Orrella dioscoreae: one gene and its partners. The main gene of each other region encodes a partner of the protein of the gene in region 4 in a complex. Links are inferred from orthologs where the notes say so. Each region holds a gene or a part of one and is shown on either strand. Other genes may lie near its edges.

Region 1 (3,071 bases), 1.1 Mb from region 4 along the record:
CGCTGATCCTGGCGTCCATCATCGAGAAGGAAACCGGTCACGAGCCCGAGCGCGTGCGCGTGGGCGGCGTCTTCATCAACCGCCTGCGCGTGGGCATGCCGCTGCAGACGGACCCGACGGTGATCTATGGCATGGGCGATGCCTATCAGGGGCGCATCCGCAAGCGCGACCTGCAGACCGATACGCCCTGGAATACCTATACGCGCAGCGGCCTGCCGCCCACGCCCATCGCGAGCCCGGGCCGGGCCTCGCTGCTGGCGGCGGTGCAGCCCGAGGCGCACAAGTTCTTCTATTTCGTGTCGCGTGGCGATGGCACGAGCCAGTTCTCGGCGAACCTGGCCGACCACAACCGGGCCGTGGCGCGTTTCATCCTGGGACGGAATCCATGACTTTGCCTGCCACGAACGCGCCTGCGCGCGGCCGCTTCCTGACCCTGGAAGGGGTGGATGGCGCGGGCAAGAGCACGCATGCCTCGTGGATTGCGCAGGCCTTGCGCGACCAGGGGCTGACGGTGCTGGAGACGCGCGAACCGGGCGGCACGCCGCTGGGCGAACGCCTGCGCGACTGCCTGCTGTCCGAGTCCATGTCGCTGGAAACCGAGACGCTGCTGATGTTCGCCGCGCGCAGCGAGCACCTGCGCCAGGTGATCGAGCCCGCGCTGGCGGCCGGCACCTGGGTGCTGTGCGACCGTTTCACCGACGCCACCTATGCCTATCAGGGCGGCGGGCGCGAACTGGGCCAGGCGCGCATCGCCGCGCTGGAGCAGTGGGTGCACCCCCATCTGCAGCCCGACCTGACGTGGCTGTTCGACGTGCCGCTGGAAGTGGCGCGGGCCCGGCGCAGCGGCGCGCGCGAGCCGGATCGCTTCGAGCGCGAACAGGACGCTTTCTTCGAACGCACGCGCGCGGTGTATCTGGCGCGGGCCGACGAGGCGCCCGGACGCATTCGCCGCATCGATGCCACGCAGAGCATCGAGGCCATCCGAGAGGTGTTGGCCGGGCAATTGCGCGCACTGACGCAGGCGGTGGCATGACGGCGCAGTTCCTGCCCTGGCAGCAGACGCTGGCGCGGCAGTGGCTGGGCCAGCGCGAGCGCTTCGCGCATGCCTGGCTGATCCACGGCCTGGCCGGTATCGGCAAGCTGGATTTCGCCCTGGCTGCGGCCGCCGCGCTGTTGTGCGAGTCGCCGGAAGACGGCGTGGCCTGCGGAAAGTGCCTGGCCTGTGGCTGGGTGCGCGCGGGCAACCATCCCGACCTGCGCCGTATCCGGCCCGAGGCCGTGGCGCTGGAAGAGGGCGCCGAGACTGCCGCCGAGGGCGGGGAAGAACCCGCTGCCGAGACGGGCGGCGGGGCGGCCAAGCGCGCGCCGTCCAAGGACATCCGCATCGAACAGATACGCGGGCTGGAGTCGTGGTTCAACACGGCCACCCACCGCGGCGGCTGGCGCGTGGCGGTGCTGTATCCGGCTCACGCCATGAACGTGGTCTCGTCCAATGCCTTGCTGAAAGTGCTGGAAGAGCCGCCTCCGCATACAGTGTTCCTGCTGGTGGCGGATGCGCCGGACCGTCTGCTGCCGACCCTGGTGTCGCGCTGCCGGCGCCTGCCCCTGGCTGCGCCGGGGCAAGCGGAATCGCTGGCCTGGCTGGACGAGCAGGGCGTGAAAGCGCCGGCGGAATGGCTGGCCGCTGCCGGTGGCGCGCCGCTGGCGGCGTTGCGCCTGTCGAATGAGCGGGAGTCGGCCTGCCCGGATTGGCTGCAGGCGCTGGTACGTACTTTGGGCAAGGGGCAGCAGCCCGATCTGGGCCAGATGGTGGAAGCGCTGGAAAAGACGCCCACCGGCCAGTGGCTGGACGCCTTGCAGCGTTTCTTCGCCGACCTGATGCTGGGCGCGGCTGGCGCGCCGCCGCGCTATTTCCCCCAACTGGCCGAGGCCACCCAGGCCCTGGCCGCGCGCGCCTCGCGCAGCAACGTGGCCGAGACCGCCCGCTGGCTGGGCCAGCAGCAACGCCTGGCCAGCCACCCCCTGAACGCGAAGTTGCTGCTGCATGCCAGCCTGCAACGGGTGGTGCTATCCTGCCAGGGCTAGGGCGAGGCGGTTTTCCTTGCGCTTCGCGTTGCTTTTTTCTTACGGCGTCAAGGCAGGGAACTGCCTTTATTTGATGCAGTCGGACTGCACGGATCGGCATGCGGCCGATGTTGCGTCCCTTAATTTCCCCGTTTGGCTTGTTGGTGTGGTTTCAGGCCATAAGCCCGTCCCTTTTTAATCATCCTTGTTGCTCCCGCTACACCCGTATCCATCATGTACGTCGATTCCCATTGCCATCTGAATTTTCCTGAACTGGCCGCCCAGCTGCCCGAGATCTTCGCGCGCATGGACGCCAACCAGGTCTCGCAGGCGCTCTGTGTCAGCGTGAACCTGCCGGATTGGCCGGGGTTGATGGAGATCGTGGAGGCGCATGACCGCCTGTGGGCTTCGGTGGGCGTGCATCCGGACTATGAAGACACGCCCGAGCCGGACGTGGCCCTGCTGGTCGAGCGCGCGCGCCACCCCAAGGTGGTGGCCATCGGCGAGACCGGGCTGGATTACTACCGCCTGGAGGGCAAGCCCGAGTGGCAGCGCGAGCGCTTCCGCGTGCACATCCGCGCCGCGCGCGAGACGGGCCTGCCGCTGATCATCCACACCCGGGCGTCCGCCGAGGACACGGTGCGCATCCTGAAGGAAGAGGGCGCTGACGAGGTGGGCGGCGTCATGCACTGTTTCACCGAGTCCTGGGAAGTGGCCCAGGCGGCGATGGACCTGAATTTCCATATTTCGCTGTCGGGGATCGTGACCTTCAAGAACGCCCATGTGATCCACGAGGTGGCCACGCGCATGCCGCTGGACCGGCTGCTGATCGAGACGGATTCGCCGTATCTGGCGCCGGTGCCGTTCCGCGGCAAGCTGAACGATCCGTCGCTGGTGGTGCATGTGGCCGAGAAGATCGCCGACCTGAAGGGCATTTCCGCCGCCGAGGTGGCGCAAGCGTCAACGGATAATTTCTATAATCTTTTCAGCAAGATAGAAAGGGAAGT
Region 2 (2,917 bases), 1.4 Mb from region 4 along the record:
GCCGCCGGCACCGGCGTGCGCGTGCGATACGTCCACGCCGACCAGTACGTGTCCGACGTCGTGAAGGCCTACCAGCGCAAGGCCTTCGACGACTTCAAGCGTTATTACCACTCGCTAGACCTGCTGCTCATCGACGACATCCAGTTCTTCTCGGGCAAGAGCCGCACGCAGGAAGAGTTCTTCTACGCCTTCGAGGCCATGGTGGCCCAGCGCAAGCAGATCATCATCACCAGCGATACCTATCCCAAGGAGCTGGCCGGCATCGACAGCCGCCTGATCTCGCGTTTCGACTCGGGCCTGACCGTGGCCATCGAGCCGCCCGAGCTGGAAATGCGCGTGGCCATCCTGCTGCGCAAGGCCGAGTCCGAGGGCGTGAACATGCCCGAGGAAGTCGCGTTCTTCATCGCCAAGCACCTGCGCAGCAACGTGCGCGAACTCGAAGGCGCCCTGCGCAAGGTGCTGGCCTTCGCGCGCTTCCACGGCCGCGACGTCCTGACCGTCGACGTCTGCAAGGACGCGCTGAAAGACCTGCTGTCGCTCTCGAACGGCCAGATCACCGTCGAGAACATCCAGAAGACCGTCGCGGACTTCTACAAGATCAAGGTGGCCGACATGTATTCGAAACGCCGGCCCGCCAACATTGCCATGCCCCGCCAGGTAGCGATGTACCTGGCCAAGGAGCTGACGCAGAAAAGCCTGCCCGAGATCGGGGATCTCTTCGGCGGCCGCGATCACACCACGGTGCTGCACGCCGTGCGAAAGATCTCGGAAGCGCGCGCCAAACAGGCAGAACTCAACCACACCTTGCACGTGCTGGAACAAACTCTAAAAGGATGACCATGCAACTGGTACAAACCACACGAGAAGCCTTGCTCAAGCCTCTGTCGACCGTGGCAGGTATCGTCGAGCGCAGGCACACCCTGCCCATCCTGGCCAACATCCTGCTACGCAAGGAAGCGAACCGGGTCTCGTTCATCGCGACCGACCTGGAAGTGCAGATCACGACGCACGCCGATTTCGGCGTGGGCCATGACAATGAATCCACCACCGTCGCGGCGCGCAAGCTGGTCGACATCCTGCGCGCGCTGCCGGGTTCCGGCGACGTGCGCCTGGGCCTCGCCAGCGGCAAGCTCAGCGTGCAGACCGGCAAGAGCCGCTTCGCGCTGCAGACGCTGGCCGCCACCGAGTTCCCCACCGTCGCTCAGCCCGAGCACTGGGATGTCTCGCTGTCGCTCACGCAGAAGTCCTTCCGCCACCTGCTCAACATGGCCCACTTCGCCATGGCCCAGCAGGACATCCGCTATTACCTGAACGGCATGCTGCTGGTGTTCGAGCCGGGCCAGGTGCGCGCCGTGGCCACCGACGGCCACCGCCTGGCGCATTGCGCCACCGCCGTCGAAGGCGTCGCGCAGCGCCACGAGGTCATCGTGCCGCGCAAGACCGTGCTGGAAATGCAGCGCCTGCTGGAAGACAGCGACGAGCCGCTGGAAATCGACGTGGCCGCCGGCCAGATCCGCTTCCGCTTCGGCGCGGTGGAACTGGTGTCGAAGCTGGTCGAGGGCAAGTTCCCCGACTTCACGCGCGTCATTCCCACCACCTACACGCGCCACTTCAACGTCAACCGCGAAGCGCTCCTGGGCAGCCTGCAGCGCGCCGCGATCCTGACCACCGACAAGTTCAAGGGCGTGCGCCTGCAACTGGCGCAACACCAGATGAAGATCTCGTCCTCCAACGCCGAGCAGGAAGAGGCGCAGGAAGAGATCGATATCGACTACGGCCACGAAGCCCTGGATGTGGGCTTCAACGTCAGCTACCTGCTCGACGTGCTGTCCAACATCAAGACCGAGGAAGTGACCTGGTCGGTCATGCCCGACGCCAACGCGTCGGCGCTGATCACGCTGCCTGGCGACGAGCAGTTCAAGTACGTCGTCATGCCGATGCGGATCTGATCCCCCGACCCTGGCCCCTGCCGTCCACCCGATAAAGAGTAAATATGTCCGATACGACTTCCCGCGATCCCGCCGAATATGGCGCCGACTCAATCAAGATGCTCAAAGGCCTGGAGGCGGTGCGCAAGCGCCCGGGCATGTACATCGGCGACACCTCCGACGGGACCGGCCTGCACCACATGGTCTTCGAAGTGGTGGACAACGCCATCGACGAAGCGCTGGCGGGTTATTGCGACGACATCGTGGTGACCATCCACACCGACAACTCCATTTCGGTGTCGGACAACGGCCGGGGCATTCCCACCGACGTCCACAAGGATGACGAATTCCAGCGCAGCGCCGCGGAAATCGTCATGACCGAACTGCACGCCGGCGGCAAGTTCGACCAGAACTCCTACAAGGTCTCGGGCGGCCTGCACGGCGTGGGCGTGTCCTGCGTGAACGCGCTGTCGACCTGGCTGCGCCTGACCATCCGCCGCAATGGCGAAACGCACAAGATGGAGTTCCGCCGCGGCGAGCGCGTGGCGCCGCTCGCGGTCGTGGGCCCCACCGAGGGCCGCGGCACGGAAGTCCACTTCCTGGCCGATCCGGAAATCTTCAACAACATCGAGTTCCACTACGAGATCCTCTCCAAGCGCCTGCGCGAGCTCTCGTTCCTGAACAACGGCGTGAAGATCCGCCTGATCGACCAGCGCAACGGCAAGGAAGAGAACTTCGCGTTCTCGGGCGGCGTGCGCGGCTTCGTGGAATACATCAACCGCAACAAGACCACGTTGCATGGCAATGTGTTCTCGGTCAGCACCGAATCGTCGGCCGGCGGCACCAACGTCGGCGTGGACGTGGCCATGCAGTGGAACGACGGCTACAACGAAAGCGTGCTGTGCTTCACCAACAACATCCCGCAGCGCGACGGCGGCTCGCACCTGACCGGCCTGCGCGCGGCGATGACCCGCATCATCAACAAGTAC
Region 3 (3,063 bases), 410 kb from region 4 along the record:
TATGTCCAGACGTATGGCGACCTGCTCGACGCGCCCTGGCCCGCCATCGACGCCGCCGCACTCATCGCCGACGAACTGGAACTGATGCTGCAGATCAACGGCAAGCTGCGCGGCTCGGTGCGCGTGGCGAATGGCGCCGCGCGGGAAACCATCGAAGCGCTGGCCGTGGCCCACGAAGCCGTCGAGAAGTTCCTGGAAGGCCGTGCCCCGAAACGGGTTATCGTGGTGCCGGGCAAACTGGTCAACGTGGTCGGCTAAGGGCCGACAGGCAACGCAAGGTAGGCATACGCATGGTCACGTCCGCTCGTCTTTTCCGCAAGGCCTCTTCGCCCGCCAGGCCGCGTGCCTGGCTCGCGCGCGCCTCGTTGCTCGTGCTGGTCGGCATGCTGACCGCCTGCGGCTTCACGATGCGCGGGGTCACGCCGCTGCCCTTCGACTCGCTGTATCTCATGGGCCTGTCGGACAACACCCGCTTCGGCGGAGACGTGGCGCGCGCCTTGCGCGCGGCATCGCCCGACACCCAGCTTGTCACCGATCGCAAGAACGCGCAGGCCACGCTGATCGCTGTCAGCCAGTCCCGCTCCCAGCGCGAGACCTCGCTCAATCCCCAAGGCCGCGTCGAGGAATACGAACTGAGGGTGCAATACACCTTCCGATTGATCGACGCGCGCGGCAACCTGCTGCTGCCCGACACGACCTTCACCGACACGCGCGACATGCCGTATGACGACAATGTCGTCCAGGCCAAGCAGGGTGAAACGGAAACCCTCTACCGCGACATGGAGAAGGCGCTGGTGTCTCGTCTGATGCGCAGACTGACCGCACCCGACGTGGCGGAGGCCTTCGAGATCGCCCGCAATTCGCCGGATGACAACAGCCTGCCCGTGGCGCCGCCTCTGCCAGAGCCTTCCGAGGAGCCCGCACAGCCGTCGGTCTGGACCAATCCGCGCCTGGACACCAACCCGGCCAACCGGCGCTGAGGAACGCACCGATGGCAGTGGCCATGGATGCCGATCGTCTCGCGCAGACACTCGCCCGCGAAGATCGCCTTGCTCCGCTTTATTGCGTCACGGGCGACGAGCCGCTGCTCGTCACCGAGGCGCTGGACGCCTTGCGCGCCGCCGCGCGCGACAAGGGCTACACCGAACGCACGACGCTGGTCATGGACGCGCGCAGCGACTGGAGCGCCGTCCTGGCCGCCACGCAAAGCGTGTCCCTGTTCGGCGACCGCAAGCTGCTCGAACTGAAACTCGCCACCGGCAAGCCCGGCAAGGCGGGCGGCGACACGCTGGCACGGCTGGCGGAGCTGAGCGCCGGCCAGACCGACCCGGACACCGTCATCGTGGTGGCCCTGCCCAAGCTGGACCGCGCCACCCGGGAAGGCAAATGGATGACGGCGCTGACGCGTCACGGCACCGTCGTCGAGGTGCCTGACGTCGACCGCCAGCGGCTGCCCGGCTGGATCGGCGCAAGGCTGGCCCGCCAGAACCAGCAGGTCGATGACGCCACGCGCCAGTGGATGGCCGACATGGTGGAAGGCAACCTGCTGGCCGCCCACCAGGAAATCATGAAGCTCGGCCTGCTGCACCCCGAAGGCCTCATCTCGGCGCAAGAGGTGGAGCGCGCCGTGATGAACGTGGCGCGCTACGACGTCTTCGGCCTGCGCGACGCCATGCTGGCGGGTGACTCGGCGCGTGTCGTGCGCATGCTGGACGGCCTGCGCGCCGAAGGCGAGGCCCTGGTGCTGGTGCTGTGGGCCGTGGGCGAGGAAATCCGCACCCTGGCGCGCCTGGCCGATGCCCGCGCGAACGGGCAGGACATGAATGGCCTGATGCGCCGCCTGCGCGTGTTCGGCAATCACGAAAGGCTGGCGCAGCAGGCGCTCTCGCGCGTGCCGCCGGCGGCCTGGCCTGCGGCGGTGCAACACGCCCACGAAGTGGACCGCCTCGTGAAGGGCCTGCACGTTCCTGGCCGGCTGTCGGACCCCTGGGAAGAAATGCTGCGCCTGGCGCTGCGCGTGGCGGCGGCAGGCAAGCGGCGCGCTGGGTAGAATGCGGCTTTCCCCGCTTTCGCCCCCCTGCCCCGCCATGTCCTCCGATAATCTGGAACTCTCCATGCTCACGCTGGGCCGCAACGCCCGGCAGGCCTCCCGCGTCATGATGGGCGCGACGGACCAGGCCAAGTCGGCCGCGCTGCGCGCCATGGCACAAGCCCTGCAGGATCGCCGCGCGGCCCTGCAGGCCGCCAATCGCGCCGACCTGGAGACCGCCAGGGCAAATGGCCTGGAGGCCGCGCTGCTCGACCGCCTGACGCTCTCGGACAAGGCGCTGGACACCATGGCGGCAGGACTGGCGCAGATTGCGGCCATGCCCGATCCCGTGGGCAGCCTGTCCAATTCCAGCCTGCGTCCCAACGGCATGCGCGTCGCCCAGATGCGCGTCCCGCTGGGCGTCATCGGCATCATCTATGAGTCGCGTCCCAATGTGACCATCGACGCGGCCGCCCTGTGCCTGAAATCAGGCAACGCCACGATCCTGCGTGGCGGCAAGGAAGCCCTGCAATCGAACGTGGCGCTGGGCGCGGTCGTTCGCGAAGGCCTGCTGGCCGCCGGCCTGCCCGAGACCGCCGTCCAGGTGGTCGACACGCCCGACCGCGACGCCGTCGGCCACCTCATCACCATGACGGACTACATCGACGTCATCGTGCCGCGAGGCGGCAAGGGCCTGATCCAGCGCCTGTCGGCCCAGGCGCGCGTCCCGCTCATCAAGCACCTGGATGGCAATTGCCACGTCTATGTCGATGCCGACGCAGACCTGGAAAAGGCGCACCGCGTGGCCTTCAACGCCAAGACCTATCGCTATGGCGTCTGCGGCGCGATGGAAACGCTGCTGGTCCACCAGGACGTCGCCGCCAGCCTGCTGCCCGGCCTGGGCCAGGCCTTCACGGACCACGGGGTGACGCTGCGCGGATGCGAACGCACCCGCCTGTTGCTGCGCCAGGCCGAGCCCGCCACCGACGAAGACTGGGGCAGTGAATACCTTGGCCCCGTTCTCGCCGTGCGTG
Region 4 (2,974 bases):
GCCGCGCCAGCACGAGTCCGGCGAGGCGTTCACCGCGCGCATGCGGCTGCGCCATGCCGAGCAATTGCGCCGCTACGTGGCGCAGGTGGCGGCGCTGGACGCCAGGCCGGTCAAGGCGGCGCTGTATTTCCCGCGCGCGGACATCTGGATCGAATTCTGAGAGGCAGGACATCACCGGCGCGCTCGCCTGAAAGAACGCAACGCGCAAGCCTGCTAGAATAGCGGTGGCGGGCCCCTTCGCATGGTTCGGCGACAAATCTGGTCAGGTCGGGAACGAAGCAGCCATAGTCGTGCGGAACCAGTGCCGAAGTCAGGCTCGCCTTTCTCATTTCTGCCCATGCCGTGACCTTGCCTGCGGCGCAAGCGTGCGGCCTGGGTATCCCCTACAATCCCGGCATGACTTATCTGGTACTTGCCCGTAAGTGGCGCCCGCGGTCTTTCGATACCCTGGTCGGGCAAGACCACGTGGTGCGTGCACTCACGCATGCGCTCACCACCCAGCGCCTGCACCATGCTTGGCTTTTCACGGGCACCCGGGGCGTGGGCAAGACCACGCTTTCGCGCATCCTCGCCAAATCCCTGAACTGCGAAACCGGCATCACGGCCACGCCTTGCGGCGTCTGTCGCGCGTGCACCGAGATAGACGCGGGCCGTTACGTGGATTACCTCGAGCTGGATGCGGCGTCCAACCGCGGCGTCGACGAGATGACGCAGTTGCTGGAACAGGCGGTCTATTCGCCGGGCGCGGGCCGCTTCAAGGTCTACATGATCGACGAAGTGCACATGCTGACCGGCCACGCCTTCAATGCCATGCTGAAGACGCTGGAAGAGCCGCCGCCCCACGTCAAGTTCATCCTGGCCACCACCGATCCGCAGAAGATCCCGGTGACGGTGCTGTCGCGCTGCCTGCAGTTCAACCTGAAGCAGATGCCGGCCGATGCCATCGTGGGCCACTTGCAGCATGTGCTGGCCGAGGAAGCCATCGGCTTCGACGTGCCCGCCTTGCGCCTCATCGGCCAGGCGGCCGGCGGGTCCATGCGCGACGCGCTGTCGCTCACCGACCAGGCCATTGCGTACAGCGCCGGCAATCTCACGGAAGAGTCCGTGCGCGGCATGCTGGGCACCATCGACCAGCGGCACCTGGTGCGCCTGCTCGACGCGCTGGCGGCGGGGCAGGGCAGCGCCGTGCTGGCCGTGGCGGACGAACTCAACACCCGCGGCCTGTCCTATGCCGGCGCGCTGGCTGACCTGGCCGTGCTGCTGTCGCGCGTGGCCGTGGAGCAGCGGGTGCCCGGCGCCGCCACGCAGGGCGACCCGCTGGCCGAGGACATCGCCCGCCTGGCGACCGTGCTGCACCCGGATACCCTGCAACTGTTCTACTCCGTCGCGGTGCACAGCCGCAGCGAGCTGGCGCTTGCGCCCGATGAATATGCCGGTTTCGTCATGGCGTGCCTGCGCATGCTGGCCCTGCTGGGCGACGACCCGCCCGCGCCGCGCCTGAGCGCGCCTGCCGCAGGCGCCGCCACGGCGCCTGCGACTGCGCCGGCTGCCGCCGCAACCGCGCAAGCGGCGTCGGCCCCGCTGGCGCCCACGCCCGCCGTGGCGCGGGTGGTGGTGCCTGCGCCGGCTGCCGCGCCCGCAGCGCCGCCCCAGGCCCAGGCTGCACCGGCAGTCGCCCCGGCTCCGGTGTCGACCCCGGCCTGGGAGGATCCCCCCGCCGCCGCCAGGCCGACCGCGCCCGTGGCCGCGCAACCCGTGCCTGCCAGCGCAGCGCCCGCTTCGGTTACGCCCCCGGTTGCCGCGCCGGCACCCGCCGCCGCGCGCGCGCGCGCGCCCGAGCCGCCCGCCCAACCCGAGCCGCCTGACGACGTGCAGTACGACGCGGGTGACGCCGGCTACGACATGCCCGATGACGGCCCGCCGCCCGACTACGACGGCGGCTATGAACCCGCCGGCTTCGACGACTACCGGCCGGTCCCTGATAGCGCGCACCCCATCAGCCGCGAGGCGGTGCTGCCTGCCGCCACCGGCAGCGTGGTGGCCGTGCCCGCTGCCTCTGCGCTCGCCGCCGCCGCGGGGGAAAGCCCCATCGAACTGAAAGGCGAGTGGCATGCCCTGGCCGCGCGCCTGCCCGTCACCGGCCTGGCCGCGGAACTGGCTCGCCAAAGCGAGTGGGCCGGCGTGCGCGGTCGCCTGATCACCTTGCGCGTGGCCGCCCGCGCCCTGGCCGACACGCCGGGCCGAGAACGCCTGCGCCAGGCGCTGGCCGAACACTTCGGCGGCCACGTGCAGCTCGAGGTGCAGTTCGGCGAAACCGGCGACGGCACCGCCCACGCGGTGGCGCAGGCCGAGATCGCGGCGCGCCAGCAGGCCGCCGAAACCATCATCCACGAAGATCCCTTCGTGCAGGCCCTCATGCGCGACTTCGGCGCGCACATCGTGCAAGGCACGATCCGGCCGGTGAACATCCCGCCCGCCGCGTAAGACGCGCGGCGCCATCTCATTCAACGCTCATTGAACGGAATCCAATCGCCATGATGAAAGGACAGATCGCCGGCCTGATGCGCCAAGCGCAGCAGATGCAGGAAAACATGAAGAAGGCCCAGGAAGCCCTGGCCGACATCCTCGTCGACGGCGCCTCGGGCGGCGGCCTGGTCACCGTGACCATGACCTGCCGTCACGACGTCAAGCGCGTGGTCATCGACCCGAGCCTGCTGGCCGAGGACAAGGACATGCTGGAAGACCTGGTCGCCGCCGCCTTCAACGACGCGCTGCGCAAGGCCGAAGCCACCTCCCAGGAGAAGATGTCCTCGGTGACGGCCGGCATGCCCATGCCGCCCGGCATGAAGTTCCCCTTCTGATCCCCCGTATCGCCCATGGACCGTCCCAGCCTGCCAGAGCCCGAGCCGCTGCTGGCGCTGATCGAGGCGCTGCGGCGCTTGCCGGGCGTGGGCGTGCGCTCGGCGCGCCGCAT

Evidence for each region.
Region 1: the proteins of ODI_RS16265 (region 4) and holB are in contact, whole or in part, in a cryo-EM structure (PDB 8GIZ), measured with the Escherichia coli proteins. The link is inferred for Orrella dioscoreae from one-to-one orthologs.
Region 2: the proteins of ODI_RS16265 (region 4) and dnaN are in contact, whole or in part, in a cryo-EM structure (PDB 8GIZ), measured with the Escherichia coli proteins. The link is inferred for Orrella dioscoreae from one-to-one orthologs.
Region 3: the proteins of ODI_RS16265 (region 4) and holA are in contact, whole or in part, in a cryo-EM structure (PDB 8GIZ), measured with the Escherichia coli proteins. The link is inferred for Orrella dioscoreae from one-to-one orthologs.

What each region holds. Positions count from the first base shown.
Region 1 is NZ_LT907988.1:2,408,979-2,412,049, forward strand. Bases 58-3,057 are described here. They hold holB (DNA polymerase III subunit delta'), read left to right. Parts: upstream 58-1,029; coding sequence 1,030-2,085; downstream 2,086-3,057. Other genes in these bases: mltG (endolytic transglycosylase MltG), read left to right, coding at 58-389; tmk (dTMP kinase), read left to right, coding at 386-1,033; ODI_RS22700 (hypothetical protein), read right to left, coding at 2,205-2,408. In the rest of the region: more of mltG, read left to right, coding at 1-57. UniProt on the Escherichia coli protein: Part of the beta sliding clamp loading complex, which hydrolyzes ATP to load the beta clamp onto primed DNA to form the DNA replication pre-initiation complex.
Region 2 is NZ_LT907988.1:4,844,449-4,847,365, reverse strand. What follows is about bases 49-2,894. They hold dnaN (DNA polymerase III subunit beta), read left to right. Parts: upstream 49-839; coding sequence 840-1,949; downstream 1,950-2,894. Other genes in these bases: gyrB (DNA topoisomerase (ATP-hydrolyzing) subunit B), read left to right, coding at 1,994-2,894; dnaA (chromosomal replication initiator protein DnaA), read left to right, coding at 49-837. In the rest of the region: more of dnaA, read left to right, coding at 1-48; more of gyrB, read left to right, coding at 2,895-2,917. UniProt on the Escherichia coli protein: Confers DNA tethering and processivity to DNA polymerases and other proteins. Acts as a clamp, forming a ring around DNA (a reaction catalyzed by the clamp-loading complex) which diffuses in an ATP-independent manner freely and bidirectionally along dsDNA.
Region 3 is NZ_LT907988.1:3,083,644-3,086,706, forward strand. Bases 29-3,020 are described here. They hold holA (DNA polymerase III subunit delta), read left to right. Parts: upstream 29-991; coding sequence 992-2,050; downstream 2,051-3,020. Other genes in these bases: leuS (leucine--tRNA ligase), read left to right, coding at 29-258; ODI_RS14320 (LPS-assembly lipoprotein LptE), read left to right, coding at 291-980; ODI_RS14330 (glutamate-5-semialdehyde dehydrogenase), read left to right, coding at 2,088-3,020. Also shown: more of leuS, read left to right, coding at 1-28; more of ODI_RS14330, read left to right, coding at 3,021-3,063. UniProt on the Escherichia coli protein: Part of the beta sliding clamp loading complex, which hydrolyzes ATP to load the beta clamp onto primed DNA to form the DNA replication pre-initiation complex.
Region 4 is NZ_LT907988.1:3,491,935-3,494,908, reverse strand. What follows is about bases 38-2,940. They hold ODI_RS16265 (DNA polymerase III subunit gamma/tau), read left to right. Parts: upstream 38-396; coding sequence 397-2,484; downstream 2,485-2,940. Other genes in these bases: recR (recombination mediator RecR), read left to right, coding at 2,877-2,940; ODI_RS16260 (YbaB/EbfC family nucleoid-associated protein), read left to right, coding at 2,535-2,861; ODI_RS16275 (UvrD-helicase domain-containing protein), read left to right, coding at 38-160. Outside these bases: more of ODI_RS16275, read left to right, coding at 1-37; more of recR, read left to right, coding at 2,941-2,974. UniProt on the Escherichia coli protein: Part of the beta sliding clamp loading complex, which hydrolyzes ATP to load the beta clamp onto primed DNA to form the DNA replication pre-initiation complex.